DNA from 2 places in the Arthrobacter sp. JUb115 genome. Region 2 is predicted to be linked to the other one. Evidence: predicted binding sites of a transcription regulator. Region 2 holds the regulator's gene; the other holds the start of a gene.
The links. The regulator Rex, encoded in region 2, represses fermentation and respiration genes when NADH is low (regulators of the CRP and FNR family bind a similar motif). The targets are predictions, from matches to a motif close to CTTGTGAANNNNTTCACAAG.
Positions count from the first base shown of each region.

Region 1: EDF61_RS04740 (glyceraldehyde-3-phosphate dehydrogenase) is a predicted target of Rex. The motif match lies at 12,485-12,504, and genes of this name have one in related genera.

Region 1 covers NZ_SOBS01000002.1:332,820-347,958, reverse strand. Annotated here, with positions in the region: gene EDF61_RS04800 (ATP-binding cassette domain-containing protein) at 1-844, opposite strand, end outside; gene EDF61_RS04795 (hypothetical protein) at 975-1,487, shown strand; gene EDF61_RS04790 (dicarboxylate/amino acid:cation symporter) at 1,786-3,066, shown strand; gene epsC (serine O-acetyltransferase EpsC) at 3,249-3,833, opposite strand; gene cysK (cysteine synthase A) at 3,976-4,911, opposite strand; gene msrA (peptide-methionine (S)-S-oxide reductase MsrA) at 5,039-5,566, opposite strand; gene EDF61_RS04770 (Nif3-like dinuclear metal center hexameric protein) at 5,699-6,652, shown strand; gene EDF61_RS04765 (VOC family protein) at 6,665-7,063, shown strand; gene EDF61_RS04760 (exo-alpha-sialidase) at 7,184-9,463, opposite strand; gene EDF61_RS04755 (YaaA family protein) at 9,673-10,452, opposite strand; gene EDF61_RS04750 (dihydrolipoyl dehydrogenase family protein) at 10,570-12,012, shown strand; RNA gene rnpB (RNase P RNA component class A) at 12,085-12,440, shown strand; gene EDF61_RS04740 (glyceraldehyde-3-phosphate dehydrogenase) at 12,660-14,117, shown strand; gene EDF61_RS04735 (winged helix DNA-binding domain-containing protein) at 14,440-15,139, shown strand, end outside.
Region 2 covers NZ_SOBS01000003.1:139,567-154,705, forward strand. Annotated here, with positions in the region: gene topA (type I DNA topoisomerase) at 1-2,094, shown strand, start outside; gene EDF61_RS06135 (Ppx/GppA family phosphatase) at 2,127-3,146, shown strand; gene EDF61_RS06140 (sugar phosphate isomerase/epimerase family protein) at 3,201-4,025, shown strand; gene proC (pyrroline-5-carboxylate reductase) at 4,030-4,872, shown strand; gene EDF61_RS06150 (potassium channel family protein) at 4,948-5,586, opposite strand; gene EDF61_RS06155 (TrkH family potassium uptake protein) at 5,612-7,045, opposite strand; gene EDF61_RS06160 (acetoin utilization protein AcuC) at 7,251-8,420, shown strand; gene EDF61_RS06165 (ArsR/SmtB family transcription factor) at 8,516-8,959, shown strand; gene gdhA (NADP-specific glutamate dehydrogenase) at 9,150-10,493, shown strand; gene EDF61_RS06175 (helix-turn-helix domain-containing protein) at 10,750-10,974, shown strand; gene EDF61_RS06180 (30S ribosomal protein bS22) at 11,114-11,212, shown strand; gene EDF61_RS06185 (HAD family hydrolase) at 11,315-12,121, opposite strand; gene EDF61_RS06190 (glutaredoxin family protein) at 12,184-12,429, shown strand; gene EDF61_RS06195 (redox-sensing transcriptional repressor Rex) at 12,457-13,131, shown strand; gene EDF61_RS06200 (AI-2E family transporter) at 13,238-14,014, opposite strand; gene EDF61_RS06205 (histidine phosphatase family protein) at 14,188-14,850, shown strand; gene EDF61_RS06210 (TlpA family protein disulfide reductase) at 14,887-15,139, shown strand, end outside.

The sequences.
Region 1 (15,139 bases), on a different contig from region 2:
AATTGATCTTCGAAGCGCGAGCGGCCTGGCCGAGCCGTGATCCGGCGCAGGCAGAGCACGGTGCGGTCGTGGAGATGCGTTCGATCCAGGCACGAATATGGGCTTGCTTGATCTCCCTGCCCGAATGGATGTAATTGGACTTGATGCGCGTGACCAAACCGGAGTAGCTCATGTTGGCCCCATTGAGCTTGACCTTGCCTGCTTCCTCGTGGAGCAAGCGGTCAAGCATGGCACTGGGCATGTCCCTGAGCTTCATGTCCAGATCTGCCTGCGTGCCGGCAGTCAGCGTCTGCCACAGCCAGGAATCCGGGGCAAAGTTCGGCGCCTTGATGGCTCCCTCGTTCAGCGACTTGTCCCAATCCAGCAGCTCATCAAGGTCGATGCTCGCCTCGGTGCCGAAACCCTCGCAGACCGGGCACGCGCCCTGGCCGAGATTAAACGAGTACGCGCCAGCGCCGCCGGCGCTCGGAGTGGAATAACGCGAATACAGAACGCGCAAGAGCGAGTAGGCGTCGGTCGCCGTGCCCACGGTAGAACGCGAATTCGCGCCCATGCGTTCCTGGTCGACCACGATGGCCGTGGAGAGGTTTTCCAGCACTTCTACATCAGGCCGGGGCATCGAGGGCATGAAGCTCTGGATGAAGGTCGTATACGTTTCATTGATCAGGCGCTGGGACTCTGCAGCAATCGTGCCGAACACCAGGGAGGACTTGCCGGAACCGGAAACACCGGTAAACGCGGTAATGCGCCGTTTTGGAATATCGACGTCAACACCTCGCAAGTTGTTTTCCCGGGCTTGGCGTACTCGAATGGTGTCATGGCTATCGGCAGGGTGCTGGCTCATGCCCCAAGCCTACTGAGAAATGCTCCAACCGACACCTGCTGGAGGGCGGCGGACTTGCAAACGCTGCCGATTCCGGTGGAGTATCGAACCCACAAGGAATCAGCGACCCCCTGCGAGAGCGGAGAAATCCATGCCGGATAGAACTAGGAAACTACTCAGGCTCAGCTCGGTGGCGGCACTGGCCGGCTGCCTCGCGCTCGCCGGTTGCGGCAGCACTGCAGGTGGCACCGCAAGCCAGGAGCCGTCAACTCCTGAAGCCAGCCCAACGCAGTCCGCATCGCCAACGGCATCCTCTTCCGGGGATGCCGGGGAGTCGGAGCAATCTGGAACTGTCGGAGGCCAAGAGCTGGGCAAGCTCCCATCGAGCGCTACCGAGTATGCAGATGCCCTGGTCGTCGCTTGGGGCAATGGAAATGAAGCGCAGATGCAACAGCTGGCCACCGATCAGGTGGTCGCCTTGCTCACCGGGCATTCGGCGGCGGGCAGACCGAACTGGTCGCAAACGGGCAGCGATGCCGGAGCCGGTTCGGTCTTCGTGAGTTATGAAAATGCCGATGACGGATTCGTGCTCAACCTCCGCGTGCAAAGCCAGGTGGTGGGCCAGGGCCAAGAACAAGGCGTGGTCGAAGCGAACTTCGAATAATCAATGAATCCAAGCCAGGGCGGGACTGCTTAATGGGGCAGACCCGCCCTGCTGCTGTTAAAATCGCCGAATATTCAACTCACGAACCCCTGCTGCACCAGGGATCGAACCTGATTGAGCGTGTTGCGATTTACGGTAGAGAATATTCGGCAGAAGGGCGTATTCTCGTAACACTCAATCCATTCACAGGATTTCGGTGTAACAAAAATTACGTCTATCATGATTGAGGCGTGCGCCACGACACACTTGTGGCCCGTCCAACAGTGCGCTCCGATCCCTAACCGTTTAAAGGACATTCATGAAGCTGCTGAAATCTATCCCACTGCTTGGCTGGGTGCTCGTTGCCATCCTGCTGGGTATTCTGCTTGGCCCGGTTATGCCGGTGTGGCTAGGAAGCGTATTCCTGACCTACAACTCGATCTTCTCCGGATTCCTTGGGTTCATCGTGCCGTTGATCATCTTCGGCTTGGTGGCACCGGCTATCGCTGAACTCGGCAAGGGCGCAGGAAAGTGGTTGGGCATCACCGCGGTTATCGCCTACACCTCCACCCTGTGCGCGGGACTGCTCGCGTACTTCGTGAGCCGTTGGCTATTCACCAAGTCGCTTTCCGGCGGAGGCGTCGAGGAAGTTGGCGCAGGCGAAGGATCAGGTTTCGAACCGTATATTTCCCTGGTCGGCAGTGCGGGCGAAGCGGCAACCGAAATCGTGCTGACTCCGCTGATGGGCGTCATGACTGCACTGGTACTGGCATTCATGCTGGGCCTGGGCCTGACGGCCTTCCGATCCACCGTGATCTTCCGTGGGACAGTGGAGTTCCGCAGCATTATCGAGATGGTGATCCGCCGTGTGATTGTTCCCGCGTTGCCGCTGTTCATCTTCGGAATCTTCCTGGATCTGTCCGCTGCCGGGGACGCCGTCACCGTGGTGCAGAAGTTCCTCTTCGTCGCCGTGGTCTCCTTCGCACTGACCCTGGTTGTCCTGCTGGTGCAGTACTCCATCGCTGGGGCGATGAACAAGCGCAACCCGCTGGCCGCACTGTGGGGCATGCGCAATGCCTACTTCACCGCCTTGGGTACCTCATCCTCGGCTGCAACCATTCCGGTGACGCTGGAATCAGCCAAGAAAAATGGTGTTTCCGACACGGTAGCCGGCTTCGTCGTCCCGCTGTGCGCCACCATCCACCTTTCAGGCTCGATGGTCAAGATCACCTGCTTCTCCATCGCAGTGCTCCTGCTGACCGGTGGCGACGTTTCCTTCGGCACCTACTTCCCATTCATCCTGATGCTCGGCGTCATGATGATTGCAGCACCAGGCGTGCCAGGTGGCGCTATCGCCGCCGCTGCCGGACTGCTCGCACAGATGCTGGGCTTCGGCGAGGTCGAAGTCGGCCTGATGTTCGCAGCCTACATTGCGCTGGATAGCTTCGGCACCGCAACCAACGTGACCGGTGACGGCGCGCTGGCCATGATCATGCACAAGCTGACCCGAGGAAAGCTCGGCGCCCAGCCCCAGGATCCCGAGGCTGAGATCGTTGAGTTGGCCGATGGCAGCGAATCAGGTGAGCACAAGCTGGCCTAAACGGCTTCCATCACTCGCATAGGCATCGATGCCCGGTACCAGACTCGCAGTGGTACCGGGCATCGACGTTTTGCTTTGCCCGCAAGGATCGGGGCGAAAGCGAAAACCCGCCCAGCAGGCGGACCGTGGCCGGTCCGTGTGCTGGGCGGGTTTGCTTTGCCGCAGTGGCAGCAGCGGTAGTACTAGATCCACATGGCCGGGTCGATGTACTCGGCCGGGTCTACAGCAGGCTTGCGTTCTTCAGGCCTGCGCGGACGGTTCTGTGCGGGGATTCCGGTGACGATCGAGCCTTCCGGAGCATCCTTGACGACCACGGCGTTCGCACCGATGGCGGAATCGGCGCCGATGACGATCGGGCCGAGCACCTTGGCTCCGGCACCGATGACCACGCGGTCACCGATGGTCGGGTGGCGCTTGACCTTGGCCAGTGAACGGCCGCCGAGGGTCACCCCGTGGTACAGCATGACGTCATCGCCGATTTCGGCAGTCTCGCCAATGACGATGCCCATGCCGTGGTCGATGAAGAAGCGGCGCCCAATGGTGGCGCCGGGATGGATCTCGATCCCGGTCAGGGCGCGGTTCGCCTGGGATAGCAAACGCGCTGGCCACTTCAGCGAGGGGTTCTGCCACATCTTGTGGGCCAACCGGTGCAGCCAGATCGCGTGCAGTCCGGAATACACGAAGAAGTTTTCCGGATCGCTTCGCGCTGCCGGATCGTGCTGGCGTGCGTTGGCCAAATCCTCACGCAGGCGGGAGAAAAAACTCATGAATACTACCTTAGGGGTTGCGGTTCGCTCGGGGACAATCCGCAGATGTCACACAGCAAATCGGCGCGAGTTGCACCGATACAGGTCTCTCTATAGACCCAACAGTGGCTCGCGCCGATTTATTCTGCTTCTGCAAATTGACTTAGCCGCGGATGTCGTCGAAGAGCAGGGTGGAGATGTAGCGCTCACCGAAGTCCGGGATGATCGCAACGATCTGCTTGCCGGCGTTCTCTTCACGCGCGGCGATCTGTACCGCACCCCAAACGGCTGCGCCAGCGGAGATGCCGCCGAGGATGCCTTCCTTGACGCCCAGCGCGCGAGCGGTCGATACCGAATCCTCGATGCTGGCATCCAGGACTTCGTCGTACAGCTCGGTGTCGAGCACCTCGGGGATGAAGTTCGCTCCCAGTCCCTGGATCTTGTGCGGGCCGGGCTTTCCGCCGTTGAGGATCGGGGAATCCTTGGGCTCAACGGCCACGATCTTCAGGTTTGGGTTCTTTTCCTTCAGGTAGCGGCCTGCACCGGTGATAGTGCCACCGGTACCGATGCCGGCAACCAGGACATCGATCTTGCCTTCGGTATCGGACCAGATCTCCGGACCGGTGGTCTCTGCGTGGACCTGCGGGTTGGCGGTGTTGGCGAACTGCTGCGCCCAGATAGCGTTCTCGGAAGTCGCAACAATCTCCTTGGCCTTTTCCACAGCCCCGCGCATGCCGTCGGCGCCCGGGGTCAGCACGATCTCGGCGCCGAAAGCGCGCAGCATCACACGGCGCTCGGTGGACATGGTTTCAGGCATGGTCAAGATGACCTTGTAGCCGCGGGCTGCACCGACCATCGCCAGTGCAATGCCGGTGTTGCCCGAAGTGCCCTCAACGATGGTGCCGCCTGGCTTCAATGCACCAGAGGCTTCGGCTGCATCAACGATGGCCACGCCGATGCGGTCCTTGACGGAGTTCGCCGGGTTGTAGAATTCCAGCTTCACAGCGATGTTCCCTGGCAGGCCCTCGCCGACGCGGTTCAGCTTCACCAGCGGGGTGTTGCCGACGACTTCGGTGACGTTGTTGTAGATCTTGCCCATCTTGTATGCAATCCTTACGTGACTCTATGCAGCCGCAGTTAGTTGCGGCGAAATAATTGCCGGAATCTGGCGTAACCGCCGGACACCTATGAGGTTCACAACTAACCCTAGTAGGCCAAAAGCGCGACTAGGCTTCGTTTAGCCATTGAGCGTAATATTTCCTGACTTTCGCGATCTTTGGATCGATAATCACGCGGCAATAGCCGACTTCCTGGTTTTCGGAGTAATAATCCTGATGGATTTGCTCGGCAGGATAGAAATCTTTGGACTCTTCGAGCGTAGTGACGATCGGATTGGGGTATACGCGCGAGAACTTCTCGATGGCGTCCTGGAAGAGATCGCGCTGCTGGTCATCGAGCGGGAACATCGCCGAGCGGTACTGCGTGCCCACATCGTAGCCCTGGCGGTTCAGCGTCGTCGGGTCGTGCACGGTAAAGAACATGTCCAAGATGACTTCGGCCGGAACCACTTGCGGGTCAAAGATCACGGCGACACCTTCGGCATGGCCAGTGGTGCCGCTGCAGACTTCGCGGTAGGCCGGATCCTTGGTGTGGCCACCGATGTATCCGGAAATCACGGCGTGGACGCCACGCGTTCGCTGGTACACGGCATCCAAGCACCAGAAGCAACCGCCGGCTAGTACGAAGGTGCTCAACTTGGTGTCCTGGACTTCCAGGAACGGGCTGAATTGATGAGGGGACTGAAGGCTGGGAATACTCACACAGTTCACAACGTTGCGGCGTTGCATTCTGTTCCATCCCCATACCCACCGCGTAGGGTGGTGGGTATGCAGAGCAAGGCAGATAACTCGCAAGACCTGGGGAAGAGCAGCGATTCCCTGGATGCCTCGACGCTCAAGCCCGTTACCGGAGAAACGCCTGAGCAACCGGTGGAAGACACCTCGGTTCCGCAGACCACCTTGGGTAACGTCCTTGAAGCAGCTGAGGAACTTTGGCCAAAATCATTGGCCGAAGATTGGGATGCCGTTGGCTTGGTGACCGGACGTACCAGCCAGCAGATTTCCAAGATCGTGATGGCTGTTGATCCAACGCTGGAGGTGATCGAGGATGCAATCGAGCGTGGGGCCGATCTGCTGATCACTCACCACCCATTGCTCCTGCGCGGAGTCACCCAGGTTGCCGGCACCAATTTCAAGGGCGAAGCCATTCACCGCCTGATCGAATCCGGAACCGCATTGCTTACGGCGCACACCAATGCCGACAGCGCCATCGGGGGAGTCAACGATGCCCTCGCCGATGCCTTCGGGCTGAAGGACTGCGTGCCGTTGATCGAGTCCAAGGATGGACTGCCAGAAGAAGGCTTGGGGCGGGTGGGCTTCTTGGAGAAGCCGATGAAGCTCGAGGATTTCGCTGAACGCGTTTACACCGTGCTCCCAGCGGTGGCTGGCGGTGTTCGTGTCGCCGGAGACCGTACAGGCATCATCCGGAAGGTCGCCCTTTGCGGCGGTGCCGGCGATTCCCTGTTTGACGCGGTGCGCTCGCACCAGGCCGATGTCTACGTGACTGCTGATCTGCGTCACCACCCGGCAAGCGAAGCACGCGAAGCTGCCAACGGCGGGTTCCCTTACCTGATCGATGTCTCCCACTTCGCTTCGGAATGGGTCTGGCTGTCGGCTGGTGCCCGCGCCCTGGGCAATGTGCTCAACGATCTTGGCCACACCGTGGAGATCGAGGTTTCCCAAGTGAATTCCGATCCATGGGACTTCGTGCTGACTCCGTAGTCAGTGAGTTCCATGCTGCATCATCTGGAAATATGGGTTGAGGATTTGGCAGCCAGTACAGCTTCCCTGGGCTGGCTGCTCACTCGCCTTGGCTATGTGGTGGATTCCCAATGGGCTGATGGCATCAGCTATGCCCGCGATGGATTCTATATAGTCCTGGAATCCGGACCGGATGCCAAAAGGCAGCGGCATGACCGCCTGGCTCCCGGGCTGAACCATTTGGCTTTCCATGCTGGAACCAGGCAGGCGGTGGAAACGTTGGCTGCCCAGGCGCTGGATCACGGGTTCACCCTGATGTTCCCGGAGCTGCACCCGTACGCCGGGGGACCAAAGCACTACGCGGCGTATTTGGAAGATGCTGCCGGTTTCGAGATTGAGCTAGTAGCGGCCCTGACACAAGCTGAAGTGTGAACCAGCAACCGGTGCGATCCAGGAAATACCCAATCCCGGATCGCACCGGTTGCTTTCTTCAGGGTGCTGGCAGCAGCCGGATAGATCTGCCGCGGCCTCCTCGCGCACTTTTACGAGGTCCTAGCGCTCCGCCAGCTTCACCTCGGCCAGCGAATACTCGGCTTCAACTTCTCTGTGCCCGTTGCTGGCAGTTGCAAGCAACGAACCCTTGGTCAGTTTTCCTTCCGAGATTTCCAGGCTGGTTAGCAATCTGCTGATGGTTGCAGTCCTTGACTGCCCGGCCGCCAATTCGACGACGCTGAACCCCGGTCCTTCTAGATCGGTCAATCGCACGTTACCTGTGTTGGTGACAGTCACCTCGAAGTTGACCCAAGCGCCGGCCCTCGAAGAGGAGTTCCCCGTACGGTCCGCTACTGCCGGCTCGGATACTTCAACGCTGAAGGCCGGTTGGCGATCCAGCAGATCTACTTCCTCGCCGGTAACGGTGTATTCATCCACAACGCTGGTGTATTCGCCGATGCGGCCTGAAGTCCAGCGGGTCTGAGGAACGAAATAACCGTCCGCTAGTTCCTGATCCGTCACCTCGTGGCGCGGGGTTGCGCAGGTGTAGGCCTTGTCAGCACCGAGGTTTGAGTAGCGGCAATTCCCTGCTGGACTGGATTCGCCTACCGGCTTGGCGGCAAACGGTGAGAAATTGCCTTCTGCGGGAACTACCCATTGATTGATATTGCCGATGTTGCTCACGCGGAAACTGTATGGCACCTTTTCACCCACCGCGTAGGGATCTGCTGCCAGGTCGCGGCTCGCATCGCCGCGCTGGCCGACTACCTCGATGCCGGTGACTTCTTGGCCGGCCACCTGAGCTGCGATGGTGGCCTGCGAAGTGCTTCCGGACGCACTCGTGAACTGCAGCTGCAATGATTGGGCGCCGAGCGCTGTCGCCGCAATGGTTATGGGCACGTTAACGGTGGTGCTCTGGCCCGGTGCAAGATCGGTGACCTGGGTAGCTGCCGCATTGAACAGGTTCGATGCACCGACGTCTATGGTTCCCGAAATGGTTTGGGCTTCCTGGTTGGTGATGGTGACCGGCACATCCACGGTCGTTCCAGCATCGGCTTTGAATGTGCTGGCTTGCATTGGGGCGCAAACGTAATTCAGCCACTCTTCATCAAAGGATGCGAATTGCATGCTGTCGGTATAGCCGGCCTCGTAGAACACACCGAACTTGCCCCCATCGAGCGCACCTGCCACCGAATAGGCAGACAACCCTCGGCGGATCGTGCGAAGCCCCGGCCAGGTCTTGCCGTCATCGCAGGAGATCCTCGCCGAGACGTTGGAGCGGGAGGCCTGCGAGTTGGCTCCGGTGTATAGCAGCTTCTTGGCCTGGCTGCTGTTGATTTCGGCATCGGGGAACATCTGCGTGATGTGGGCATTATTGGTGGGGTCAGGCAGGTTCCTGTCCTGAGTGACCGATGAATAGCTGTGGCCGCCATCGGACGAAATTGCGACCTTGCGGTAGCCGCCGCCGCTGTTATCGCGGGAGTTGAGCAGCAAGCGGCCATCAGAAAGCTCAACGACCTTGTTCTCGTCCATGGCTTTCCCGGTGAATTCGCCACGCTGCCAGGTAGCCCCGTGGTCATCCGAGTACACCGAATAGGCTTGGATAGCCCGCGATCCATCGGCTTGCATGACATCACCGGCATATTGCTGTACCAAGCGGCCGGCGTATTCACCGCGAGTGAGCTGGATTCCTTGGCCAGAGGTGGCAAAGGTGGAGCGGACCGCTCCGGGTACTGCGTGGTCGCCGGGCTTGACCACATCGGTGATCAACCGTGGCTTGCTCCAGGTAGCACCGTCATCAGTGGACTCGACCACCGCGGCGCTGATGACCTGGCGGTTCCCGTCATCGTGACCCCAGGTGCTGCCATGGAAACCTTGATCCTTTGAATAGACGAAGAAGGCGAATACCTTCCCCACCTCTTCATCCACCACGTAGCTTGGGTCGGAATAGCCGTATTTTCCTTCGTCAGCGGAGCCGGGGAAGCCGGCGGCGATGGTGGTCATCGCGCCCCATGTGGCACCGTTGTCGGTGCTCTTGCGTTGCACGATGCTGTTTGGATTCGGAGCGTCGGCGGCGCTGCCGGGGCGGGCATCCCAGGCAGCGATGATAACACCATTGCCCAGATGGGCCATCGCCGGAATGCGGTAGAAGAAGTTCTGGGCAGTGCGGTCGGAACCCAGATTGATCTCGGAGAAGTTTCCGGGAGGTGCACCGGGATCAGCTTCGTCCAACGTGCTTGCCGCCAGCGCCCCGTGGGCGCTGATGACCGGGATGGCTAGGGAGATGGCGATGGCAGCCGCCAGGGTTTTTCCATGATGAAGCCTAGAGCGAATTCGCATGGGCGAGTTCCTCGCAGGTGAGTGGGATCCTGTAATCAGGAAGGACGTATGACGTAGGATGTCATACGTGAAGCCTAAGTGAACTGCATCACATTTGGAAGGGGTCTGCATGGAATAACGAAGCCCGGGTGCTGCGAGGCCGGCGGTTGCAGTCAGGATTCTTCGCGTGGCAACGCCGGAGGGGTAGTGGACTGCAAATCCTGATTGGGCTATTTGGCGGTGGTGAACTGGTGGTCTTCCGGCAGCAGGATGTTCAGCGCCAAGCCCTTCTTGTCTTGGACGAGGGACGCTTCCCACTTGGTCTGGACCAGTTCGAGCAATTCTCCAGGGTGTTCCGGTGCGACCGGTTGCTGGACCAGGAAACCGGCGACCTCTCCGCGGGTGTGCTTGGCAAAGTGCGAGACCACCTTCGGGATCCCATTGCGCATCTGGAAGACGTTGACCGCAACGGTGTTGCCATTGGCCGGCTTGTAGGCGGCCGCATAGGTGCTCGATCGCGCGTCAACGATCAGCTGGTCGCCGGCCACCGCATCCAGCACCGGAGCCAGGCGTTTCTTCCACCAGGTGGCCAGCTTGCCCAGCGGCTCGAGCTTGACCGACATGGATAAGCGGTAGGGCGGAATGCGATCGCCGAAACGCACGGCACCCCACAGGGCGGAGACCACGATGATGGATTCATCGGCGCGCCGCTGCGCTGCTTCATCCAGGCTTGCGTAGTCCAGGGCCTCGAAGAGCACGCCCGAGTAGATATCGTGCGCCTTGGCTGCGGGCTCGGTGTGCAGATTGATATTCCGCGCTACTTCCTTGGCCAGCGAGGCTCCGACTCCCAGCAGGTCCATGGCATCTTCGCGTGCTGAGACTTCAGCAAGGGCGTCAAGCACCAGGCGGCGTTCCCCGGAAAGCTCCGGAAAAGACAGGTCCTCGATTTCGAACGGAGAACCTTCGGCGTGGGCGGTCTTGCCTTCGGAAGGCGGCAACAGAATAAGCACGCGTTCCAGCTTATCGGAGTCCATCTGATCTTCTGCCCAGGGCATGTACCCGCAGAGCAGATCTGGCTAGGCTGAACCCACTACCCAGCAGCGCTTCACGCAGAGCAAGGACAGAGCATGCCCCAGCAGAACTCAAGAGCTAGCCAAACTGCCTCCGGGCAGCACTGCGACTTCGATGTGATCGTGATCGGCGCCGGGCCGGCCGGGGAGAACGCCGCCGACTATGCCACCCGGCAGGGCCTGAAGGCGGCCATCGTCGAATCCGAGCTGGTGGGCGGGGAATGCTCGTATTGGGCATGCATGCCTTCCAAGGCCCTGTTGCGCAGCGGCGATGCGCTGCGCGCGGCACGCCGGGTTCCTGGGGCCCGCGAAGCGGTGACTGGTGCGCTGGATCCCGAGGCGGTGCTCGCGCGGAGGGACGCCTTCACCAGCAACTGGGATGATGCCGGGCAGGAACGGTGGCTGCGCTCGGCGGGCATCGAGTTGATCCGCGGCCGGGCGCGGCTTTCCGGGCGCGGCCTGGTGCAGGTGGCGGATCGCGAGTACTCGGCCCGGGCCGTAGTCCTGGCCACCGGATCCACTCCAGTTCTGCCTGGGATCGAGGGATTGGCTGAAGCCAGGCCGTGGGGCACCCGGGAGGCCACTGCGGCCAAGGCGATCCCGCCAAGGCTGGCCATCATCGGTGGCGGAGTTGCCGGGGTGGAGCTGGCATTCGCCTTCGCCTCCCTCGATTCCAAGGTCACCATCCTTGCCCGCGGGTCGCTGCTGGGCCGCGAAGAGCCGTTCGCCGGCGAGCTGGTGGCCCAGTCGCTGGCCGAGGCCGGGGTAGTGGTGCACCAGGACACCACTCCGTTGCAGGTCCACCGCGATGAGCACGGGATAGCCGGCCTCCAGCTGCCCGGAGGATCCCTCGTGGAAGCCGAGGAAGTGCTCGTCTCCACCGGGCGGCGGCCGGACATCGGGAACCTGGGACTCGAAGCACTCGGGGTGGACCCGTCCCGGCGGTTGCAGGTCGATGACACGATGCTCGTGGCGGGCACCGACTGGCTCTACGCCGTGGGAGATGCCAGCGGGCGCAGCCCGCTGACCCACCAGGGCAAGTACCAGGCCCGGGCCGCGGGCGAGGCCATTGCCGCGAGGATCAATGGAACCGGGGTTCTCGATGCGCCCTGGGGCAGGCATGCGGCCACGGCGGACCACCATGCGGTGCCGCGCGTGGTCTTCAGCGATCCGCAGATCGCCGCGGTCGGACTCACCGAACGCCAGGCCCGCGACGCCGGTCTGCAGATTTCGGTTATCGAGCACGATCTGGGTGCGGTGGCCGGGGCGAGCCTGCACGCCGACGGGTATTCCGGGCGGGCCAAGCTGGTGATAGACCAGGCGCGTTCGGTGATCGTCGGCGCCACTTTCGCTGGCCAGGATGCCGCGGAACTGCTGCATGCGGCCACCATTGCGATCGTCGGCGAGGTCAGCCTGGACCGGCTGTGGCATGCGGTCCCCGCCTATCCGACGATCAGCGAAATCTGGTTGCGGTTGCTTGAGGCGCTGCGGTTCGGGTGAACCTGGCTGTGACCGAATCAGCGTTCGGAAGTGGTCTGCAGGCCGCGCCCAACGCATTAGACTGGTAGTGAATGGGATGGCCAGACGGTCGCGTGGCAAGCAATTGCCCCGAGGAACGTCCGGGCTCCGCAGAACAGGGTGGTGGGTAACGCCCACTCGGGGTAACCCGCAGGCTAGTGCCACAGAAAATAGACCGCCAGGTTTTCCTGGTAAGGGTGAAACGGTGGTGTAAGAGACCACCAGCACCCCAAGCGATTGGGGTGGCTAGGTAAACCCCACTCGGAGCAAGGTCAGACAGACTGCGTTATGAGGGCTGTTCGCCCCATGCAGTCGGGTGGACCGCTAGAGGCTGCCGGCAACGGCAGTCGTAGATAGATGACCGTCCCGCTTCGGCGCGACAAAACCCGGCGTATCGGCCATCCCATTCACACTCTTCCTCCCTGCGATTGCGCCGGCATCAGCCTTTAGTGCGCTGGTGAGATGATTCACAGTCCCCGATCCTCAGTTTTTCTGCGCACGGTCTAGAATGGATCATGTACTTACGAGGATGATCCTGTTACCTCGTGCCACCGCAAAAGCAATGGTGCTTCCCACGGTGCCAACCGACTTTATGGATCTGCGAGTCGGCTGAATTGGAAGGATTTTCTGTGACCCAGCAGTCTGTCGTTGCCCAGCAAGAATGGAGCGGGCGCGAAGAGCTCGCCGAGGCCATGATCCCACTGATCGGACGTCTGTACCGCAAGAACAATGTGGTGACCTCCGTCTACGGCCGCAAGCTGATCAACCAGTCCGCCATCGACATCATCAAGGCCCACCGCGTAGTGCGCCGCATCGATGGCGAAGAGCTCGACCTGAACGACACCAAGGCCATCCTGGATGCCATCGAGGCCCTGAACGTCGGTTCGGTAGCAGTTGACCTCGGCCGCGTGAACAAGAAGTTCAAGGAATCCGGTTCCGCTGATTTGAACGCTTTCCTGGCTGATGAATTGGGCGAGAAGGTTGGCCAGGCCGGCGCAACCGACGCTGAACCCCAGGACGTTGTCCTCTACGGCTTCGGCCGCATCGGACGCCTGCTGGCCCGCATCCTGATCGAGCGTGGCGGCTACGGCCTGCGCCTGCGCGCCATCGTGGTCCGCAAGGGCTCGGATGACGACATCGTCAAGCGCGCTTCGCTGCTGCGCCGCGACTCGGTGCACGGCCGCTTCGAAGGCTCGATCACGGTCGACGAGGAAAACAGCACGATCCTCGCCAACGGCACCCTGATCAAGGTCATCTACTCGAATGACCCGACCACCGTCGACTACACCGAACACGGCATCGACAACGCCATCGTGGTGGACAACACCGGCCGCTGGCGCGATGAGGCCGGACTGTCCCAGCACCTGGCCGCCAAGGGCGTTTCCCGCGTGCTGCTGACCGCACCGGGCAAGGGCGATCTGAAGAACATCGTCCACGGCATCAACGATTCGTGGATCACCGCAGAAGACAAGATCGTCACCGCTGCCTCGTGCACCACCAATGCCATCACCCCAGTGCTCAAGGCCCTGAACGACAAGTTCGGTGTCACCCACGGGCACGTCGAGACCGTTCACTCGTTCACCAACGACCAGAACCTGATCGACAACTTCCACAAGGGCGAGCGCCGCGGCCGTTCGGCAGCGCTGAACATGGTGATCACCGAAACCGGTGCCGCCAAGGCAGTGGCCAAGGCCCTGCCGGAGTTCGAAGGCAAGCTGACCGGCAACGCGATCCGTGTACCGACCCCGGATGTCTCCATGGCGATCTTGAACTTGAACCTGGAGAACGGGACCACCAAGGAAGAGCTCAATGCCTACCTGCGTGAAACCTCGCTGACCTCCAGCCTGCACAAGCAGATCGACTACATCGATTCGCCTGAGGTTGTCTCCACCGACTTCGTCGGCTCGCGCCGCGCCGGCATCGTTGACGGCCTGGCCACCATCGTGTCCGGCAAGAACGCTGTCGTCTACGTTTGGTACGACAACGAGTTCGGCTACTCCTGCCAGGTTGTGCGCGTCATCGAATCGATGGCCGGCACCCACCCGGCTGCAGTGCCTGCAGTGAAGGCTGAAGCCGTCACCGCCTAGGACCTCGCTGCTTGCAGCTGAAGGGACCATCCCAACGCATTGCGCGCTGGGATGGTCCCTTTTGCTATTCCATCCGGGTGGCACGAAGCCCTCCAAAGGACCTTCCGGGTCCAGGGGGCCAACGAGAACCAGTACCTGGCCAGCACCTCTCCAGCAAAGTCCAGGCAGGTCTCGACCTTTGCGCGCATCCGGGCGTGGAGGTCCGCTTGAGCCTGCGCCGTCCCTGCGTCAACGGCGGCTGCAGGTGCGCCGCTTCGCGGGCATCTCTGTACCTCCGCACTGCTAGGCTTTAGGCCATCAAGCATTGGATCGAGGTTGGTTAGTGGACAGTACCCGGACGCTGGCGGCGCGCATGGCGAGCCAGCTGCTACTGGAGCCGGCAGAATCCGTACTGCAGGCCGCAGAACGAATGCTCGCGTTCCAGTCCCAGGACTTCGCTGCAGGACGCTACGCGCTGGCTCAGCGCTCCGCAGCGCAAGAATCCCGACAGCAAGTCGATGCGCTCTTCAGCGAAGGACGGCTCGTGCGGTCATGGACCATGCGGGGCACGCTGCATATCTGCTTGGCCGAAGATGCGCGCTGGATGACTCGCGCAACGCGTGAACGCACCTTGCGCTCATCGGCCACACGGATGCGGGGACTGCAGATCGGCACCCAGGACATTGACCAGGCAGCTGGCATCATCAGCGCGCATCTGCAGGAGCACGGGCAAGCCAGCCGCTCCGCGCTCTTCAAGGCACTGAACCAGAATGGAATGGAGACCGGCCAGCAGCGAGGACTGGTTATCCTGCAGGTCCTCGTCCTGGACGGGTTGATCTGCCAGGGGCCCATTCCACAAGACGCGAAACTCATCGCGCAGGACTTCGTGCTCGTGGATGAATGGATTGCACGTCACCGGGAACCAGGAGATCCGTTGGCGCAACTCTTGCGCCGGTACCTGCACTCGCATGGGCCAGCTACCCTTCGCGACGCAGCCTGGTACACGGGACAGACGCTGACCACCATGAGAACCGCCGCGGAAG
Region 2 (15,139 bases):
GACGGCGCCCGTGTCGCCTCCGGCCGTGACTTCGATGACCGCGGCCAGCTGAAGACCACCCGCAATAAGCTGGCCCACCTGGATCAGGAGTCGGCCCAGTCGCTGGTGGCGAACCTGTCGGACACCGGCTTTGCGGTGACCTCCGTCGAGGACAAGCCGTACACCCGTCGTCCGGCCGCCCCTTTCACCACCTCCACGCTGCAGCAGGAAGCATCCCGCAAGCTGCGCTGGAGCTCCAAGATCACCATGCAGATCGCTCAGCGGCTGTATGAAAACGGCTACATCACCTATATGCGTACCGATTCGGTCTTCCTCTCGGGCGAGGCAGTGAATGCCGCGCGCAAGCAGGCAACCGAACTGTATGGCGCGGATTCCGTTCCAGCCAAGCCGCGCGTCTACAAGGCGAAGAACGATGCCGCGCAGGAAGCCCACGAGGCAATCCGCCCGGCCGGTGACATGTTCCGCCGCCCGAAGGACGTGCGTTCCTCGTTGTCCAAGGACGAGTACGCATTGTACGAGCTGATCTGGAAGCGCACCGTCGCCTCGCAGATGGCCGATGCCAAGGGCTTCACCGCCACCATCAAGCTGCAGGGCACCGCCAGCGATCAGCGCGTGGCCGAGTTCTCGGCCTCCGGCACCGTAATCACCTTCCGCGGTTTCCTTTCCGCCTATGAGGAGGGCAAGGACGAACAGGCCCTGGAAGCCGCGGCAGAGAATGCCGAAGCCCGCCTGCCGCAGCTGGCTGTGGGCCAGCAGCTGGCCGGCGATGAGCTGACCGCTCTAGGCCACGAAACCTCCCCGCCGGCTCGTTACACCGAAGCTTCGATCGTGGCCGAGCTGGAAAAGCGCGAGATCGGCCGCCCGTCGACCTACGCGCCAACCATCTCCACGATCATGGACCGCGGCTATGTCACCAAGCGAGGCGGCGCCCTGGTGCCGAGCTGGATCGCCTTCTCGGTGATCCGCTTGCTCGAAGAGCACTTCGCGAAGTACGTGGACTACGATTTCACCGCCCGCCTGGAAGATGATCTCGATGAGATCGCCAAGGGCCATCGTGCCCGCACCGACTGGCTGAACCTGTTCTACTTCGGCAAGGGCGCGGAGACCGAATCCGAAGGCTTGAAGCATGTGGTCGATAACCTCGGCGACATCGACGCCCGTGCGATCAACTCGATCAAGGTCACCGACGACATCACCTTGCGTGTGGGCAAGTTCGGCCCGTACCTGGAACGTGCCATCCCGGAAGGCGCCGAGGAAGGCACCGAGCCGCAGCGCGCCAACGTGCCTGAGGATCTGGCCCCGGATGAGCTGACTGCCGAAAAGGCAGAGGAGCTCTTTGCCAACTCGCAGGTCTCCGAAATGCACTTGGGCATTGATCCGGAAACCGGTCGCCAGATCGTAGCCAAGGATGGCCGCTACGGCGCCTACGTCACCGAGATCATCCCGGAGCCAACCGAAGAGGAATTGGCGGCCCAGCCGGTCGAGTACTACAAGAATGGCAAGCCGAAGCCGCCGAAGAAGCCAACCAAGGTCAAGCCGCGCACCGCGTCGCTGTTCAAGTCCATGACTGTCGAATCAGTGACCTTGGAAGATGCCCTGAAGCTGATGAGCCTGCCTCGTGTACTGGGTGCTGACGCTGACGGCGAAGAGATCACCGTGCAGAACGGCCGTTTCGGTCCGTACCTGAAGAAGGGCAGCGATTCGCGCTCGATCGAGAGCGAAGAGCAGATCTTCACGATCACCTTGGACGAAGCGCTGGCGATCTACGCGCAGCCGAAGCAGCGTGGCCGTCGTGCCGCGGTACCGCCATTGGCCGAGTTCGGAGTGGACCCGACCAGCGAGAAGAACATCGTGGTCAAGGATGGCCGCTTCGGTCCATACATCACCGACGGCGTCACCAACATCACTGTTCCGCGCACTACCTCCATGGAGGAACTGACACGCGAGCAGGCTATCGAGCTGCTGGCCGACAAACGTGCCCGCGGACCGGTGAAGCGCACGGCAAAGAAGGCGCCGGCCAAGAAGCCAGCAGCCAAGAAGACCCCGGCGAAGAAGGCTACGGCCAAGAAGACGACCGCGAAAAAGACTGACTAGTCTTTCTTGCCAGGCCTAACGAGGAGCGCACCATGAGACTCGGTGTATTGGATATCGGTTCGAATACCGTTCACCTGTTGCTCGTCGATGCATATCCGGGAGCCCGCCCGGTTCCCTATGCCTCGCACAAGCGACCCTTGTCCTTGGTGCGCTACCTCAATGAGTATGGCGCCATAACTGAAGAGGGCCAGCGCGAGCTGATCTCCTTCATCAAGGAAGCCGCCAAGTTCGCCGAAAACCACCAGGTTGAGGACTTCATGGCTTTCTGCACTTCAGCGATTCGCGAATCCTCCAACGGTGCTGCCGTCCTGGAACGCGTCGAAGTCGAGACAGGCGTGAGCTTGATGGAACTGACCGGCGAAGAAGAAGCCGGCATGACCTTCTACTCCGTACGCCGTTGGTTTGGCTGGTCTTCGGAATCCATCCTGAACCTGGATATGGGCGGAGGCTCGCTGGAGCTGGCCTTGGGCGTTGACGAGTTCCCGCAAACAGCCTTCTCCGTGCCCCTGGGTGCCGGCCGGCTGACCCGCGAATGGCTTCCTAACGACCTGCCGTCCATCAAGGAAGTCAAGGAACTGCGTACGTACGTGCGTGACGTTCTCACGGACCCGACTACCGAGCTGCGCCAGTATGGCAAGCCCACCTTGGCCACCGCTACTTCCAAGACTTTCCGCTCGCTGGCTCGCATCACCGGAGCCGCGCCGAGCACGGAAGGCCCCTATGTTAAGCGCGTGCTCAATCGTGACGCATTGAAATTGTGGACCAACCGATTGACCGCGATGAGCTGGGCTGAACGGGCAGAATTGCCCGGTGTCTCGGAGATTCGCGCCCCGCAACTGCTTGCCGGGGCGATTGTTGCTCACGAAGCGATGAATGCCTTGAAACTGAAATCTGTGCGGATTTGCCCTTGGGCGATTCGTGAAGGCTTGATGCTGCGACGTTTTGATCACGTGATGTTTGACTCTGCGACACCGCTCAGTAGTAGCGTTGGAGTTGGGGAAGTAGCTCTGGATAACGAGAAGTACAAATTTCTCGCCAAACCCAGCAGCTAACCTTCTTGGCTAAGCGGTGCCCGCACAGTGGACACGGTAACAGGAGGCAAGAGCATGGAAGACCAGAAGAGCACAATGAAGGTGCCAGTCACCCTCTCTAGCGCGTCAGTTTATCCGCTGACCGTCCATGACGCCTTCGCGATGGCCAAGGACGTGGGATACGACGGGCTGGAAGTGCTGATTACCGGCAACGCAGCCAGCCAATCTGCGACCGCGCTCAAAGCCTTGATGGACAAGTACCAACTGCCGATCATGGCCATCCACGCACCGACACTGCTGCTCACCCAGCAGGTGTGGGGCTCTGCTTGGGCCAAGATCGAACGTTCGGTCATCCTGGCCCAAGCGGTCGGCGCAAATGTGGTTGTCGCCCATCCGCCATTCAGGTGGCAGGGCGCCTACGCCGAAGAATTCGCCGAAGGCGTGCAGCGATTGGTTGAGACCACGGGGATGAAAATCGCCGTGGAAAACATGTACCCATGGCGTGCCCGGGGCCGTGAAGCGAAAATGTACCTTCCGCACTGGAACCCAGTCCCGCAGCACTACCAGCATGTGACCTGGGATTTCTCCCATGCGGCGATTGCCAATATGGATTCGCGCCAAGCCGTCGAGGACCTGGGCCAGCGACTGGCGCACGTTCATCTGTGCGATGGTTTGGATAACGGCAAAGACGAGCACCTTGTGCCAGGCCTGGGCACCCAACCGGTGGCCGAAACGCTGCAATATCTGCGTGATGCCAATTGGAGCGGAACCGTAGCGGTCGAGGTCTCCACACGCAAAGCTCGCAACACCGGGCAAAAAGAAGAATGGCTGGGAAAGACCCTAGAATTTGCCCGCCAGCACTTAACAGTCGGCAGCGACCCCAAGCCAATGACACAATAGCCATATGAGTGAAGCAACAAAGAATCTGTCCCTGTCCTTCCTCGGCGCCGGCTCCATGAACGGCGCCATCCTGCGTGGCATTATCGCCTCGGGCCATGACCCGCAGCTCATCACCGCTACCGTGCGAAGCGATAACCGCGTAGCGGAACTGCGCGAATTGGGCATCAACGTCTTGGTCAGCGAGGAAGATCCCGAAGCCAACCGCCGGGCTGCCGCCAGCGCAGACATTATCTTCCTGGGCGTGAAGCCGGTAGGCATCACCGAACTGTGCGAGGAGATTTCCGGATCGCTGGACGCGCAGAAGGTCGTTGTTTCCGTAGCCGCCGCTATCACCCTGAGCAGCATGCAGTCTCATCTGCCAGCTGGCCAGCCGGTCATCCGTTCCATGCCGAACACCCCTTTGATGGTCGGTGCCGGCGTGGTGGGAATCAGCCCGGCGGCAAGCGTGAGCGACGAGCAGACCAAGTTGGTCACCGATCTGCTCTCCGGATCCGGCGACGTGCACGTCATCGACGAAGAGCAGCAAAATGCGCTCTCGGCAATTTCCGGGTCCGGTCCGGCCTATGCTTTCTACCTGGCTGAGGCCATGGCCAATGCCGGTGTGGCCATGGGCTTGGATGAAAAGCTTTCAATCGCGCTGGCACGTGCCACTGTGGCCGGTGCCGGCAAGATGCTCTCGAACCCTGACGCGGATCCCGCGACCCTGCGCAAGGCGGTAACCAGCCCGAAGGGCACCACCGAGCAGGCTATCGCCACCTTCGATGAGCAGGGAATTCCAAAGATTATTGCTGCGGGCACGCAAGCGGCAGCCGCCCGTGCAGCGCAGCTGAGTGAAGAGCTCGGCTAGGAACGAGCATTCAATACGGCGGTGGCCGGCAACCGATTGGTTGCCGGCCACCGCCGTATTCACGATCCTCGTGCCCTACGGGCGTGCTGCGAAACGCTCGAGCAGGTCCACGTGCCCCGAGACGATCAGGACATCTCGGCGAGTCACCATGGTATCCGGCATGGCGTAGGTGAAATCCTCGCCCGGGGACTTCACACCAACGATCGTCACCCCGTACTTGGAGCGGACTTGGGACTGGGCCAAGGTGAAGCCCTGGGTCTCCTTCGGAGGGTACATCTTCACGATGGCGAAGCCGTCATCGAATTCGATGAAGTCGAGCATGCGGCCACCGACCAGGTGCGCGGCACGCACACCGGCATCGGCTTCCGGGTAGATGACGTGGTTGGCACCAATGCGGGTAAGAATCTTGCCATGGGAGGGCGTAATGGCCTTGACCCACAGATGCTCAATGCCCAGATCCACCAGGTTCACGGTGATCAGCACGGATGATTCGATGGAGGTACCCACGCCCACGACGGCAGAGGAGAATTCCTGGGCGCCGAGCTGGCGCAGGGCGTCAATATTGGTCGCGTCGGCCGCGACCACGTGGGTCAAGGTGCTGGCCCACTGCTGAACGAGCTCCGGGCTGCGCTCAATGGCCAGCACTTCGCGCCCCTGCTTGACCAGCGTTTCAGCGACAGATGCACCGAAGCGGCCCAGGCCGATAACCAGCACCGGGGCATTGTGGTCTATGTTCTTGTCAGCCAATGAGCGGCCTTTCTTCTGGGAGTCTGAACAGCGTATTGCGGTGGCGCATGGTCAACGCGCTGGCGAGCGTAATACTGCCGATGCGTCCGGCAAACATCAACGCGCTGAGCACATACTTGCCGGCCGGAGGCACTTCTTGCGAAACCCCGCTACTCAGGCCCACGGTAGCAAAGGCCGAGATCGACTCGAACAGGGCTCGCGAGAAGCCCACCGATTCGTCGATGGTCACGAGTGCGCCGGTAGCGACCATCACCAGCGAAGCACCCATGGCGACCACGGAGATGGCCACGCGCATGGTGCCTTGCGGAATCTGCCGGCCAAAGGCCTTCGCGTCAGTATCGCCACGGACCTCGGCCAAGATCGCCAAGAACATCACGGCAATGGTGGTGACCTTGATGCCGCCAGCAGTAGAAGCTGAACCGCCACCGGCGAACATCAATGCGTCGGTCAACAAGATGGTCACCTGGTGGATGTCGTTCTGATCCACCAGGTTGAAGCCGCCAGAACGGGTCATGGTGGAGGCGAAGAAGCCATGAATGAGCTTGTCGCTGATGGATAAGCCACCGATGGTCTTGGGATTGGCCCATTCGAAAATCAGCCACAGGAAGGATCCGGCAAAGAGCAGGATGGTGGTGGTGAGCATGGTCAGCTTGGTGTGCAGGTTCCACTTCTTCATATTGAACTTGTGCGCCAGCAGCACCATGATCACCGGGAAACCCAAGGAACCGGTGAACACGCCGGCCATCAATGGGCCCAGGATCCACAGGTCGGTTTCGTAGGGAACCAATCCGTCGGAGTGCGGGGTGAAGCCTGCATTGTTGAAAGCCGAGACGGCATAGAAGATTCCATGCCAGATGGCGGACAGGACGCTTTCACCCAGAATGTAGAAGCGCGGGATCAGAAAGAGCGCGATGACCGCCTGCAGGCTGATCGCTGTGAGGATCACGATGCGCAGCAATGAACTTACTTCACCCAGGGCTGAGGCTCCAGAACTGTTCATCGAATTCTGCGCCATCAGCTTGGCTCGCACGCCCAGCTTGCGGGATACCGCCAGGGACATGATGGAGGCCAGGGTCAAAATGCCCAGGCCGCCCATGAACGTTGCGACCAGCATGATCAGCTGACCGGCGAATGACCAGTGCACAGCGGTGGAGACGGTCGTTAGGCCAGTAACGCAAACTGCCGACACAGCGGTGAATAATGCGTCATGCAGCGCGGTGGCTTCCCCCGTGGCCGAGGAAAACGGCGCCGCGAGCAGCGAGGTGAACAACGTGATTGCCAGCAAGAAGGCGCCAAGAGTCAAGCGCGCGGGGGAGCGCACGGTGAAGTCCGCAACTGCGATGCGAACGGTCAGCCATTTCTTGCGTCGCTGTTCGCGCATTTCAGCTGCCCGGGCGCTGGGGCCCGATGCACTGGCTGTGCTCATTTATTACTCGCCGTTTCCTGGGGAACAGTTCTTTGCCATGAGGATTTGAAGTCCTTCTAGTAATTTACGCGTTTCCACCGCTAAACGCTTGTGTTGCCCGGCTAAAGACCCGACAAGCCGCGCAAACTGCCATGAATTCATGAGTTGGGTCACTATCGGGTAGCCTGAAATCGTGTTAGATCCGCAGCATGCCCCACGGCCCACCATGGTGATGTGGGATGAAGAGTATCTGAAGTACAAATTCAGCGACTGGCATCCCATGCACCCTTCGCGGCTAGAACTGACCTATCGGCTCAGCGATGAGCTGGATATCTTCGATGCGCCGAACGTCACGATACAGGCTCCGGATATTGCCGACGATGCGGTCATCGGCTCCGTCCATGACCAGAGCTATATCGATCAGGTGCGGCGGGTGAGCAAGGATCCAACACTCGTTGCCGAAGAATTCGGCTTGGGCACCGAAGACGACCCGGTATTCGCCGGGATGCATGAAGCCGCCGGGCGCATTGTTGGCGGTTCGGTAGCAGCGGCCCAAGCCATCATGGACCATGACGTGGTCCGTGCAGTGAACTTCGCCGGAGGCATGCACCACGCCGCGAAAAGCAAGGCCAGCGGTTTCTGCATCTACAATGACGCTGCTGCCGCGATCCATCGCATGCTGGAACAGGGTGCCCAACGCGTGGTCTACATCGATGTGGACGCGCATCACGGGGATGGCACCGAGTCGATCTTCTGGGATGACGAACGCGTGCTGACCATTTCCATCCATGAATCCGGGCTGTCACTGTTCCCCGGTACGGGATTCGCCAATGAAATTGGCGGCAAGAACGCCGAAGGCAGCGCAGTAAATGTTGCTCTGCCGGCAATGACCGGGGACTCCGGGTGGATGCGTGCCTTCCATGCGATCGTTCCGCAGCTGGTACGCGCCTTCAAGCCCGAAATCATCGTCTCCCAGCACGGTTGCGATGCGCACCGTGATGATGACATGACCAACTTGAAGCTGTCTGTTGATGCGCAACGCCAGGCGGCCCTGGACATATCCCAGTTGGCAGATGAGCTGTGCGAAGGCCGGTGGCTGGCTACCGGAGGCGGGGGATACAACGTCACCGCCGTCGTGCCGCGTACCTGGACCCATCTGACGGCGATTGTTGCCGGCAAGCCGGTGCCGTTGCGTACCTATGTTCCCGAGACCTTCCGCCGCTACGTTCTGGAAAGGTACGGCCGTGCCATGCCTTACCTCATGGGCGATGACGCCCAGCTGTGGTGGCGCAATTGGGAAGTCGGCTATGATCCGGCCGATCCGGTAGACCGAACCATCATTGCTACACGCAAGGAGATATTCCCGCTTTTCGGGCTCGATCCATGGTTCGACTAGCCTCGCATGGCTGCGGCCAACGGAGACAGAGGCGAGACCTCACAGCATTTTAGGCATGGAAATCGATTGCCAACCGTTCATATGCCGTTAGGGTTATGTGTGTGGCAATTGATGAAGTGTTTTCGGCGTTGGCTGAACCAACCCGACGAAAGATAATAGAAGCGCTCAAGAACGAGCCGAAAGCAGTGGGCACTCTGGTCACTGAACTGGAGATCTCGCAGCCGACTGTTTCCAAGCACTTGAAGGTGCTGCGCGAAGCTGAACTCGTGAGCATGGCCGCTGCCGGGCAGCGGCGCATCTACAGCATTGATACCTCAGCGCTGGAAGATCTCGTGCGCTGGTGCGCCGATTTGGTACCTGCCCAACCGGAGGGCCAGGAGCTGGCAACCACGCAGGCCGAAGCCGAGGGGCAGCTGGCAGCGGTATCGAATCCAACGGCTCAGCAGATCGGGCGGCGCGTTGGCCAAGGCCTGGAACAAGTTACTGGACGTGCGCAAGAGTTTTTCGAGAAACTTCCGCGGTTCGGGCGTCGGCGCTAGCTCTTGTCCAGTCTTCGGCGCTGCAACCGTGCAATATGGTCAATCTTTTAAGTTACGCGCGCAATCCTGTTTTATAACATGAAAATTTTGTTCAGAATGCCCAGCATGGCATTCTCGTGTGCGGGGCAGTGACGCCGGCAATGAGGCCCCTTGTGCGCCTGTGCCTGCCCCAAGTGATGAGGAGAAAAACTTGGATAAGCACTTAGCGACGATTCGCGACGAAGTCTTCCGCCGCAATCCCGGCGAAGCAGAATTCCACCAGGCCGTCACGGAAGTATTCGACAGCCTTGAAGCTGTATCGGTCAAGCATCCTGAATACGCCGAAGCCGCAATCCTGCAGCGTTTGTGCGAACCTGAACGCCAGATCATCTTCCGAGTGCCATGGGTTGACGACGAAGGCCGCGTGCAGATCAACCGCGGCTTCCGCGTTGAATTCAACTCGGCTCTGGGCCCATACAAGGGCGGTCTGCGTTTCCACCCATCGGTTTACCTTGGCATCGTCAAGTTCCTGGGCTTCGAACAGATCTTCAAGAACTCCCTGACCGGCATGCCCATCGGCGGCGGCAAGGGCGGCTCGGACTTCGACCCGCGCGGCAAGTCCGATGGCGAAGTCATGCGCTTCTGCCAGTCCTTCATGACTGAGCTCTACCGCCACATTGGCGAATACACCGACGTGCCAGCCGGCGATATCGGCGTTGGCGGCCGCGAAATCGGTTACCTCTTCGGCCAGTACAAGCGCATCACCAACCGCTACGAGTCCGGTGTGCTGACGGGCAAGGGCTTGAGCTGGGGCGGTTCCCTGGTTCGCCCGGAAGCCACCGGCTACGGCGCAGTGATCTTCACTGAAGAAATGCTCAAGACCCGCGGCCAGACTTTCGATGGCCAGCGCGTGGTCGTTTCCGGTTCGGGCAACGTGGCAATCCACGCCATCGAGAAGGCGCAGGCACTGGGAGCGAAGGTCGTTACGGCTTCCGACTCGGCCGGCTTCATCGTTGACGAGGGCGGCATCGACCTGGATCTGCTGCGTCAGATCAAGGAAGTTGAGCGCGGCCGCATCTCCGAGTATGCCGAACGCCGTGGCACCAAGAAGGTGAAGTACGTTGCCGGTGGCAGCGTCTGGGACGTTGCAGGCACCGTGGCGCTGCCCTGCGCAACCCAGAACGAATTGGGCGCTGAGGCCGCAAAGAAGATGGTTGCTGCTGGCACCATCGCAGTGGCCGAAGGCGCCAACATGCCTACTACCGCTGAAGCGACCTCGATCTTCCAGGATGCAGGGGTGCTCTTCGGCCCGGGCAAGGCAGCCAACGCTGGTGGTGTTGCTACCTCCGCTCTGGAGATGCAGCAGAACGCCAGCCGCGATGCATGGAGCTTCGAGCACACCGAGCGTCGCCTGACTGAGATCATGGTCGGCATCCACACCAGCTGTGCTGCTACTGCAGACGAGTACGGCATGCCGGGGAACTACGTCGCCGGCGCCAACATCGCGGGCTTCGTGAAGGTCGCAGACGCAATGCTCGCACAGGGCGTCATCTAATAATCTGCAGCGCTGCAATCCGCGTGAATTCATTGGGGACCCGGTGAAATCACGCGGATTGTCTCGTTCAGGCATCAAAAAATGTGATTCAGATGGTCACGTGTGTGTTTCGTGATGCAAAAGTTACAAAAGTGCGATTAGACTAGTACAAAGCGAACGTGAACCTGAACCGCCGATGTTGATCCAAAGTCGTGTAAGTTCATCTTCGCTAAATTAACGCGACGAATAAGAGATCAGCGTCAGGAGAATATCCCGCATGACGGATAAACAGAATTTTGCCGGAGCCCGTTTCATGACTGTGGCCGAAGTGGCCGACATGATGCGCGTTTCCAAAATGACCGTTTATCGGCTGATCCACGCCGGTGATTTGCCTGCTGTTCAGTTCGGTCGCTCCTATCGCGTTCCGGAAAACGCCGTGGAATCATATCTGAATGCCGCGGCCATTGATCCGCAGCACGGTACCGGTTCTTACGGTCGATAGTCCGCGCGATGGTCAGAGCATGACCGAAAAGCGGGTAATCTGTTAAGGAACGTTTAACGTCCGGTCAACCTTGTCCTTGGGCTCGCGCGCAAGCAGGCATTTGGGGTTGACGCATTTATTTAGTTTGTGAGGAACCACTATGGGCTCTGTTATCAAGAAGCGCCGCAAGCGTATGTCGAAGAAGAAGCACCGCAAATTGCTTCGTAAGACCCGCCACCAGCGTCGTAATAAGAAGTAAATCTACTTCTGAGCATTTGCCGCTTGGCAATCATCGCCACCGCTTCACAGTGAAACTGTTGAACGGTGGCGATTGCTTTATCCAAAGCCGCCCAGCGCCGGCCTAAGAGCCGGAACGGCGCAGAATGGACCGTCGCGCCGCCCAGAGCGCACCAAGCACTCCAGCGGCCTTCAGGCCTAGTTTGGCAGCTCGCTGGCCGGTGCGGAAATCGTAGACCTGCCAGCCGCGGCGCTTGGCGTAGGCGCGAAGCCGCGCATCGGGATTGATGCATACGGGGTGTCCCACAGCTTCAAGCAAGGGAACATCATTGTAGGAATCCGAGTATGCCCATGATTTCGACAGCGAGATGCCGCGAGCCTTCGCCAGGGTGCGCACCGCTTGCGCTTTTTCCGCAGCGTGCAGGATCGGGCTGGCCAGCGCTCCGGTGTAGAAACCGTCTTCGCTGGCCACTACAGTGCCCAATGCACCGGTAAGTTCGAGACGTTGCGAGATGACATTCGCCACTTCCAGGGGAGTGGCAGTGACTAGCCAGACTTCACGGCCCACCGTCCGATGCTGGCGAGCAATGGCTACCGTACCGGTCCATAGCTTGGGTTCGATGTATTCGTCATAGATCTCGTTGCCGATCTTCTCGATCTCGGACACCGGGATCCCTCGGACCATCATCAACGCACGGTCGCGAATCTGGTGAATGTCCCCTAGGTGCTCACCGCGCGCGGCGAAGCGCAACTGCTTGAGCGCGAACCAGAGGATTTCGCGGAATTGGAAGAAGCGGCGCTCATGCAGTTTCCGGGCCAGCAGATACAGCGATGCACCGCGCACAAGGGTGTTATCTACATCGAAGAAAGCGGCGACCGTGTCCGGAGCCAGGGCGGAATTCGGGCTGGGGTGATGATCGATGGAAGACATTTGATCCAGTTTATTTCATTGCCAAGTTTAAGGGCGGTTACGGCTCGTGAGATTATAGGCAGGTGAGTACTTTGAATCAGATCCAGCTGTTGGTTCGAGAAGGCTGCCACCTGTGCCAGGCCGCACGCGCAACCGTGGCCGAGGTGACTGGCCGGTTGAATATGGAGTTTTCCGAACTGGATATTGACCAGCACCCTGAATTGCTGGCCAAGCACCACGAGGAAGTGCCGGTTCTGCTGATCAACGGAGAAGTCCGCGACTTCTGGCACATCGACGCACAGCGTCTGGAACGACTACTGAGCAGCTAGCCGCTGCCGAATAAATGAAAATGCGTTGTGCTCTTCAAGAGCACCGAAAAGTGCGGGAGAACGAAGATGTCAGAGCTTGAAGCCCGGGTCCTGCCTGAGGCCACGCTGGCTCGACTGACCCAGTACTTGCGCGCGCTGAACGCCTTGGAAGCCCAGGGCCTGGAACGCACCAGTTCCGGGGTGCTGGCCAAGGAAGCTGGAGTGAACCCCTCCATCCTGCGCAAAGACCTTTCCTGGTTGGGTTCCTACGGAACCCGCGGGGTGGGCTACGTGGTCCGCGAACTGGCAGAACATATCAGCCGCACCCTCGGCCTGAACCAGGACTGGCGTGTGGCCATCCTCGGCGCCGGTAACCTGGGGCGCGCGCTCAGCGGATATGCAGGCTTCAGGACTCGTGGCTTCAACGTCAAGGCGATCCTGGATATCGACCCCGCACTGGTCGGCAGCCCGGTCGGCGAGCTGCACGTGGAAGCGATCGCGGACTTGGCCGCAGTGGTTGAACGCGAAGAAATCAACATCGCTGTTCTGGCAATTCCGGGCGATGCTGCGCAGGACCTGGTCTACGAACTGGCCGCGCTTTCGGTCCGCTCGGTGCTCTCGTTCGCACCGATGCCGCTTCGCGTACCCGCGGGCATGAACCTGCGGCGCGTTGATCTTTCCACTGAATTGCAGATCCTGGCATACCTCGCCGTTCAAGGCTGAAGCCGCGCAGACGAGAAAAGGCGTAGCCGCGTCATCCCTTGGGTGGATGGAGCGGCTACGCCTTTATTGTCCCTGCAGGGCCTCGCGAAGAGGCTCGGCCATGCGTTTAGCGGAAGCCGGCCAGGCGAGCCTGGCGGCGCTGCGCAATGTATTGCGAAGAAGGGCGCAACCAGGCGAAGACCACGCCTGCAATGCCCAACAAGATGCCCACAACGTAGACAGCGTTGATAATTCCGGCTTGAGTGTCAGCGAACATGCTGATCATTGGAACGATAGTCACCAGATTCAGCAGTGAAAGCGCACCGAGGATCGTGGCGATAATTCGCATGGCGCCCACGCCGCGGCCAACGAAGAAGCCCACCAGGAAATACAGGGCCAAGGTGATGATCATGGAGATAATCACGAAGGTCGACATCATGGAATTAACCTGGGCCATGAAGGCCTCAGGGCTTGCCATCATCTGTTCAACCAGTGGATCCTGCTCCATGCCCGGGGTGCTCTGCATCTGGTTCTGGAACTCTTCTTGCACCAGCGACCACTGCTGGCCAATCATGTTGGCCATCATGTTGGAGTTGGTCATCAGCCAGCTGGCGAGGGCACTGAAGATGCCCGCGAGCATGATCAAGCCAAAGGCGATAGCCAAGGTCCGTGGCCGCTCGGTCGGCGGCTGCACGCCGGCGTAACCTCCCTGCTGGGCATACTGGTCGTAGCCCGGTGCCTGCGGTTGCCCGTAAGGATTCGGATTCTGGCCGTACGGGTTCTGGCCGTACGGCGAGGGCTGCTGGCCGTAGGGGTTTTCGCCGTACGGGTTCTGCGATGAACCCTGGCCGGAAGGGCCCGGGTTGTAGGGCTGGCCCGGCTGGTTAGGATCGTTGTCGCTCATGATGCGTCCTTCTGGTCGAACTGTCTTATTGACTAAGCGTAGTGGCAGTCGATTGTGAGCAACCCCTCCGAAAGGATGGTTTTTCCATATGGGATTCCAATGCGTGTCCTGTGAATAGTTGACGGTGGCCACAATATGGCTAATTTGCACCGAATATTTGAGACACTGGAGGCATGCCTTTATCGACCGTCCATTTGTTGCGCCACGGGGAAGTTTTCAACCCTGACCGTATGCTCTACGGCAGGATCCCCGGCTTCGGGCTCTCGGAACTCGGATTCCAGATGGCCGATGGGGCAGGAGAATATTTTGCCAAGCGCCAAGCAGAAGGCGGCAACGTGGTGCGTCTGGTGGCCTCACCGCTCCTGCGAGCCCAGCAGACAGCCGCGCCGACCTCCAATGCTCTGGATCTGCAGGTCCACACCGACGAGCGGGTTATCGAAGCCGGCAACAAGCTGCAAGGGCTGTCCAAGGTTGCGGAGCACCTGCGTCAGCCGAAGTACTGGCCGCTGCTGGTCAACCCGCTGAAGCCTTCATGGGGCGAACCATATGCCCAGCAGGTTGCTCGCATGCGCCTGGCCATGGATGAGCACCGCAAGGCCGCCCTCGCCGAGCACGGCGAAGGAGCGGAAGTCATTATCGTCAGCCACCAGCTGCCGATCTGGGTTACGCGCCGCGCCGCCGAGAAGAAGCCGCTGTGGCACGATCCGCGCCAGCGCGAGTGCACCCTGGCTTCCATCACCAGCTTTGATTTTGAGGGAGACGAATTGGTCTCCGTGCGTTACACCGAACCGTGCCCCGAGCTGCTTGCCGGCGCGGCGAATATCCCTGGAGCCTAAAGCAAAATGACAGATCCTGTGCCTAATCCTCGCCACTTGAGCCGCCGCACCATGTTGCGTTCGCTCATGGTTGCCGCCGCCGTGGTGCCCTTGGCTGCCTGCAGCGGCAAGGAAGATGCGCTGACCGCGCAAGCAAACAGCGGCGACGGCAAGAACTACATCGCTGGCGACGGCGCCGTGGAAGAGTACGAAGTTTCCAAGCGCAGCGAACCGGTTGCCCTCAAGGCCACCACCTACCATGGCACCGATATCGACTTCACGCAGTGGCAGGGCAAGCCCGTAGTCATGA